Regions from separate parts of the Streptomyces sp. C genome, predicted to be linked through region 3. Evidence: riboswitches for the same ligand, from Rfam matches in the RefSeq annotation. Region 3 holds a riboswitch; each other region holds the start of a gene.

Region 1 (2,195 bases), 3.4 Mb from region 3:
AGAGCCTAACCGGCTCCGGGGTGTGGGCTGCCCGACCGCCCGGCTCCTGGGACGAAAAAGGGTCCGAATACCCGTCTTCCGGGACATAGGACCCTTGATTTCGCGTGCTCGCCGGGTGGCGGGGCGGCGGAAGCCGGTGCTCCGGTTCCGGAATGCGGTGACCGGCGGACGACACGCCGCCGCCCGGCGCGTGGGGGGATACGCGCCGGGCGGTGGGGATGCTGCGGGGTGCCGCGAGTGTTACGCGGACGTTCAGGCCAGCTTCAGCTTCTGACCCGGGAAGATCAGGTCGGCGTCGGAGACGGTGTCCTTGTTGAGCTCGAAGAGCTTCTCCCAGCCGCCCTTGACCTTGTTGGCGTCGGCGATGGTGCCGAGGGTGTCGCCTTCCTTGACCGTGTAGGTCCCACCGGTGGCCGGGGTACCGGTCGACGGCTTGGCCGGGGTCCAGTTGCCGGAGCCGGAGCCGGAGCCCTTGGTCTCGGTCTCGGCCTTCGGCGTGGACGGCTTGGCCGGGGCGGGCTTCGCCGGGGCCGGCTTGGCCGGAGCGGGCTTGGCCGGGGCCGGCTTCGTCTCGGGCTTCGGCTTGGCCGGGGTGGTCGAACCGCCGCCGTTGTACGCGGAGTTGGACAGGCCGACGCCGCAGTGCGGCCAGGCGCCCTTGCCCTGGCCCTTGAGGACCTTCTCGGCGATGGCTATCTGCTGGCCCTTGGTGGCCTGGTTGGCCTGCGAGGCGTACGCCTTGCCGCCGTACGCGGCCCACGTGGAGGCGGAGAACTGCAGACCGCCGTAGTAGCCGTTGCCGGTGTTGATGGACCAGTTGCCGCCGGACTCGCAGGCGGCGACCTTGTCCCACTCGGCCGAGGTGGCGGCGCTGGCGGTACCGGCGGCCATCAGCGGGGCCGCGACGGCGACACCGGCGACACCGGCGAGCGTGACGATGCGGACGGCCTTGGAGCCGCGGCGGTGCTTGCCCTTGCCGGAAAGCAGCATGGAGTTCTCCTCACCGACGCCTTCGAGGTGAGCTGTCGGGTTCGGGCGGATGAGTTGCCCGGTCACGCGGCGCGGCGCGTGTCTTCACCCCTAGCCGGTACGCGGGCCGTCTCTCAACGGCCTTTCCCGGCGCCTACCTTGGTTCCCCCGCTCCTGCCTTCGGCGCTTGCGCGACGACTGTTCCCTCCGTCCGCCGGCAGGATTCGGCGATGCGGTCGAAGGAGCCCGCGGTGGCGAGCGATTCAGAAGGTAGACAGGTCTCTCCCCGATGTTCAACGTGTGATTTTGGGGAGAAACCGGCCTACTTGCCATCCTGGAGAGCGCGTTTGTGCAGGTGAGAAGGGGGTTTGCAACAGTTCCGGAACGAGACACGCCAGTTGTCCGGAAGAGATGCATGTCTCATTTGGCGATAACGGACATTCAACTCTTAATGGATGTCCGAACTGCCCTCTATTTCTTGGTTAGATCCAGGTTCTGCCCGGGCTTGATGAGGTCCGCGTCCCCGCCGATGACCTGCTCGTTGGCTTTGTAGAGCTCGCCCCAACCGCCCTCGACGCCCTTGGCCTTCGCGATGTCCGAAAGGCTGTCACCCGGCTTCACGGTGTAGACGGGGTCCGCGGCGGGCGCTGCCGCCGTGCCAGGCGCCGCCTGCACCTCGATGGCGGCCGGGCCGCGGTGCTTGCCCGAGCCGTCCGCCGCCGCGTCGGACGGGGTGCCCGCCGTGGCGCCCGGGGTGGCCGGGGCGGTGGGCGTGACGCCCGGGGCGGGAGTGGCACCCGGGGTGGCCGGGGCCGTCGGGGTGGCGCCCGGAGCCGTCGGGGTGCCCGGCGCCGTGGGCGTGGGCGTACCCGGCGTGGGCGTACCCGGCGTGGGCGTGCCCGGGGTGGGCGTGCCGGGCGTGGGCGTGCCGGGCGTCGTGGGCTGGACCGTGAAGTCCGGCTCGGGCATGACGGGCAGTCCGCTGGAGGGACCCAGCGGGTAGTCCGGGAGCCCGCTCGGGTTGGACGCGGTGCCCGGCGCCGGCGTCGGGGCCCCGAAGTCCGTGGAGGGCTTGCCCTTGCCCGTCTTCGGCACCGAGTCGTCGGGCCGGGTCGGGGTGGGCGCCACGGGACCGGGGTTCAGCTTGTCGCCCGGGTCCACCTCGGGCGCGGGGCCCTGCTGGGTCAGCCCGGCCGAGGCAGAGCACAGCGGCCACGCCTGGGGGC
Region 2 (2,195 bases), 700 kb from region 3:
GGATCGACGCCGCGGCCGTACGCGCCTTCTACGAGGCCCACGTACGCCCCTCCACCGCCACCGCCGTGGTCGTCGGCGACCTGACCGGCATCGACCTGGACGCCCTGCTGGCCGACACCCTGGGCGCCTGGACCGGCAACACCGCCCCGGCCCGCCCCGTGCAGCCGGTGACGGCCGACGACACGGGCCGCGTGGTCATCGTGGACCGGCCCGGCGCCGTCCAGACGCAGCTGCTGATCGGCCGGATCGGCCCGGACCGGCACGACATCGTCTGGGCCCCGCAGGTGCTCGGCACCTACTGCCTCGGCGGCACCCTCACCTCCCGCCTGGACAAGGTGCTGCGCGAGGAGAAGGGCTACACCTACGGCGTGCGCGCCTTCGGGCAGGTGCTGCGCTCGACCGCCGACGGCAAGGGCGCCTCGATGCTCGCCATCAGCGGTTCGGTGGACACCCCCAACACGGGTCCGGCGCTGGAGGACCTGTGGAAGGTGCTGCGGACCCTCGCGGAGGGCGGACTGACCGACGCCGAGCGGGACGTGGCGGTGCAGAACCTGGTGGGCGTGGCCCCGCTGAAGTTCGAGACGGCCGCCTCCGTCGCCGGCACGCTCGCCGACCAGGTCGAGCAGGAGCTGCCGGACGACTACCAGGCGCGGCTGTACGCGCGGCTGGCCGAAACCGGTACGGCGGAGGCCACTTCGGCCGTGGTGAACGCCTTCCCGGTGGACCGTCTGGTCACCATCCTGGTGGGCGACGCCGCGCAGATCGAGGAGCCCGTCCTGGCCCTCGGGATCGGTGAGGTCACCGTCGTCTCCAACTGAGGGGCGCGAGGCCCGAGACGGGCCGGGATCCGGCCCGTTTCCAGGGGGCTCCGGTGGAACATCCACCGGAGCCCCCTTTGTCCGTTTGATGGCGTGGTTGCAGGTATGCGGTGTGGCGTACGCAACAAAACCGCTCGTCTGTTTGGCGATTGACTGATGATCCGCCTAGCGTCGGCCGTGCTGTTCGTCAGTTTGTACCCGCCGCACCCGCGGCACCGGACAGCGATCGCCGAGTCCCCGTCAGGCGCGAGCCTGGGGAGCCGGGGACCCACATGTCCCTGGGGTGAATCGGACCCCCTCGCCAGAGGAGGCCCGTAGGAGACCTTCCTGCTCCGAACCCGTCAGCTAACCCGGTAGGCGAGAGGGAAGGAAAGGATCACCCCCTTCATGGCGTTTGGCAGTCGTGCCGCCGGTTCTGGTAAGCACCGTGGTTCCAGCCGTCTGAGCCGCAAGACCGCCGGCTTCGCCGGCGTCGCCGCCCTCGCCACTACGGGCGTGGTCGGCACCCTGGCCGCTCCGGCCTTCGCGGCGGACCACAGCAGCTCCCCGTCCATGGAGGACACCGGTCAGAACGCGATCGTCGTCGCCGACGGTCTGCAGGACGACATCGAGGTCCAGGCCGCCACCCAGCAGAGCGCCGCCGAGGCCGTCGCCGCGCAGGCGCAGGCCGAGGCCGAGGCGAAGACGCGGGCCGCCGAGGCCAAGCGCACCGCCGAGGCCAAGGAGAAGGCCGAGCGCGAGGCCGCCGAGAAGGCCGCCCAGGAAGAGGCCCGCAAGCGCCTCAACACCTTCGTGGCCCCGGTCGACGGCTCGTACGTCAGCACCCAGTACGGTGCGGGCGGCGGCATGTGGTCCTCCGGCAGCCACACGGGCATCGACTTCCACGCCGACGAGGGCAGCGTCGTCCACGCCGTGGGCGCGGGCACCGTCGTCGAGGCCGGCTGGGGCGGCGCGTACGGCAACAACGTCGTCATCCGCCACAACGACGGCACCTACACCCAGTACGGGCACCTGCTCTCGCTGAGCGTCTCCGCCGGCCAGACGGTCACCCCGGGCCAGCAGATCGGCCTCTCGGGCTCCACGGGCAACTCCAGCGGCCCGCACCTGCACTTCGAGGCCCGCACCGGCGCCACGTACGGCACGGACATCAACCCGCTGACGTACCTGCGCAACCACGGCGTGGGCATCTGACCCGCACGCACGCAGCGCGCTTCACCGAAGAAGGCCCCGGCTCACAGAGCCGGGGCCTTCTTCGTATTTCCGGACCTGTTTCCGGCCCCGCTCGTAAATCCGCCGGGTATTGCAATAGAGTCGCAGCACGGCCACGATAAACCGAACCGAAACCAGCGGAGGTCCGGCCTTGCGTATTCCGGCGCA
Region 3 (2,195 bases):
GCCAGCAGCTCCATCACCTCGGGGGAGCGGGCCTCGGGCGCGTCGCTGCCCCGGCGCACCCGGTAGCGGTTGTGCGGGACGTTGGACTCCAGGTAGTCCGCCATGATCGCCTCGCGCTCCACGCCCAGCGCGAGCAGGGTCACCGCCACCGACAGCCCGGCCCGGTCCTTCCCGGCGGCGCAGTGCATCAGCGCCGGCACGCTGTCCAGCGCGAGCGCGTGCACGACGCGGCTGTGTTCGGCGGTGCGGGTGCGGATGATCGTGCGGTACGAGTCCGTCATGCGGGCGGCGGCCCGGCCCTCGCCCAGGAGGCCCCGGAGCTGTTCGAGCTCGCCGTCGCGGACCATCTTCCAGAACTCCCGGCCGTCGGCCGGATCCGTCAGCGGGATGTTCACGTTGCGCACACCTGGCAGTTCGACGTCCGGGCCCTCCAGCGCGTGGTCCGCTCCGTTGCGGAAGTCGAAGACGGTGTGCAGCCCCAGCGAGGCGAGGAACTCTGTATCGGTTTCGGTGGCATGCGCCAGATGTCCGCTTCGAAACAGTCGTCCCGGCCTGACCCTCCGTCCGTCCGTGGTCGGCAACCCGCCCACGTCACGGAAGTTGCGCACTCCCGTCATCTCCGTGCCGCGTTCGGGTCCGGCCGGAAGGGGCTGGGGTATCTGCTGGGTCACGTGTACTCCTCCGCGTGGGTCCGTGGTGTCCGAATTGGTCCGGTTGGGAACAACTTGCCATATGTGGAGGCGAGATCGGGCCCGGCCCCGTGAGCCAGATCATACGGTGACCGTGCGTGCCTGATCGCGGGAACCGAATTGCCTTGTGAGAGCGGTTGTTGATGGTGCGGAATGGACGCAGGGTGACCGGAATTCCGCCGGTCCCCCATATCTGCGAATCCGTCAGGGAATTCGCGGCTTGTTGACCGGCGCCCCGCTCGATTACCTTCGCGATCGATCCGGGTGGACCGCCTAATCCTGCCGCCGCCCGGGAACCGCACCCGACCATCGCGCGCGGCAGGAGCGGGGGAACCAGGTAGGCCGCTGTTCCGGATCATTTCCGGCGCAGCTAGGGGTGAAGCCGAACCCGTGCACCGCACGTACGGCCGGACATCTCCAGTCCGAACCCGACAGCTCACCTCGCAGGCGCCGGAGAGGAATTCGCCATGCCCGGAAAGGGTAAGCACCGCCGTCCGAAGTCCCGTTCGATATCCCGTGGCTTCGCCGTCGCCGGAACCGGCGGAGCGGCCCTCGCGCTCCCGCTGATGGGTGCCACCGGCGCCAACGCCGCCCCGGCCTCCGCCCCGGCCGCGTCCGTGCCCGCCCAGAGCGCGCAGGCCCCGGAGGCCCTCCGCTCCGCGACCCCCGCCACCGCGCCGACGGCCGCCGCGCCCGCCGTCTACACGGTCGTGCCGGGCGACTACCTCTCCAAGATCGCCGCCGAGCGCCACATCGAGGGCGGCTGGGAGCAGCTGTACGCCGACAACCGCGAGGCCGTCGGCACCGACCCCTCCCTCATCCACCCGGGCCTGAAGCTGAACCTCGTCGGCGGCCAGGACGCGGCCCCCGCCCCGAAGACCCCTGCGCCCCCGGTCGAGGGATCCTCCAGCAAGGCTCCGGCCGCACCCGAGGACCTGGGCGGCAAGGCCCGGGCGCCGAAGGCCGCGGGCAAGACCACCGCCGGAACGGCCGGCCGCACCTCCGGCGGCGCGGCAGCCCAGGGCTCCGGCGCCGCCGCCAAGAGCGAGAAGGCCGCCGCGCCCGCCGCGCCGGCCGCCGCGTCCGGCTTCACCGCCCCCGTCAGCGGCGGCGTCTCCACCCAGTACCGCACGAGCGGCGCCATGTGGTCCTCCGGCTACCACACCGGCGTCGACTTCATCGCGAGCACCGGCACCACCATCCGGGCCGTCGGCGCGGGCACCGTGGTTTCCGCAGGCTGGGGCGGCGCGTACGGCAACGAGGTCGTCATCAAGCACGCCGACGGCAAGTACTCCCAGTACGGCCACCTCTCCTCGCTCTCCGTCTCCGTGGGCCAGAGCGTCACCGGCGGCCAGACCATCGGCCTCTCCGGCGCGACCGGCAACGTGACCGGCCCGCACCTCCACTTCGAGATCCGCACCGGCCCGTCCTACGGCTCGGACATCGACCCGCTCGCCTACCTCCGGTCCAAGGGCGTGAGCATCTGACGGCACCCGCCGTCGGCAC

What was found. Region 3 has a riboswitch for cyclic di-AMP ahead of SSNG_RS29580 (M23 family metallopeptidase). Riboswitches for the same ligand answer to the same signal wherever they lie in the genome.
Positions count from the first base shown of each region.
Region 1: linked by a shared signal. The riboswitch ahead of SSNG_RS14175 (transglycosylase family protein) and the one ahead of SSNG_RS29580 (M23 family metallopeptidase) in region 3 are both predicted to bind cyclic di-AMP.
Region 2: linked by a shared signal. The riboswitch ahead of SSNG_RS26640 (M23 family metallopeptidase) and the one ahead of SSNG_RS29580 (M23 family metallopeptidase) in region 3 are both predicted to bind cyclic di-AMP.

Region 1 is NZ_GG657750.1:3,198,845-3,201,039, forward strand. It holds gene SSNG_RS14175 (transglycosylase family protein) at 253-990, opposite strand; cyclic di-AMP (ydaO/yuaA leader) riboswitch at 993-1,165, opposite strand; gene SSNG_RS14180 (transglycosylase family protein) at 1,441-2,195, opposite strand, start outside.
Region 2 is NZ_GG657750.1:5,889,314-5,891,508, forward strand. It holds gene SSNG_RS26635 (pitrilysin family protein) at 1-818, shown strand, start outside; cyclic di-AMP (ydaO/yuaA leader) riboswitch at 1,036-1,193, shown strand; gene SSNG_RS26640 (M23 family metallopeptidase) at 1,206-2,009, shown strand; gene SSNG_RS26645 (GntR family transcriptional regulator) at 2,179-2,195, shown strand, end outside.
Region 3 is NZ_GG657750.1:6,589,322-6,591,516, forward strand. It holds gene SSNG_RS29575 (tyrosine-protein phosphatase) at 1-617, opposite strand, end outside; cyclic di-AMP (ydaO/yuaA leader) riboswitch at 950-1,152, shown strand; gene SSNG_RS29580 (M23 family metallopeptidase) at 1,157-2,176, shown strand.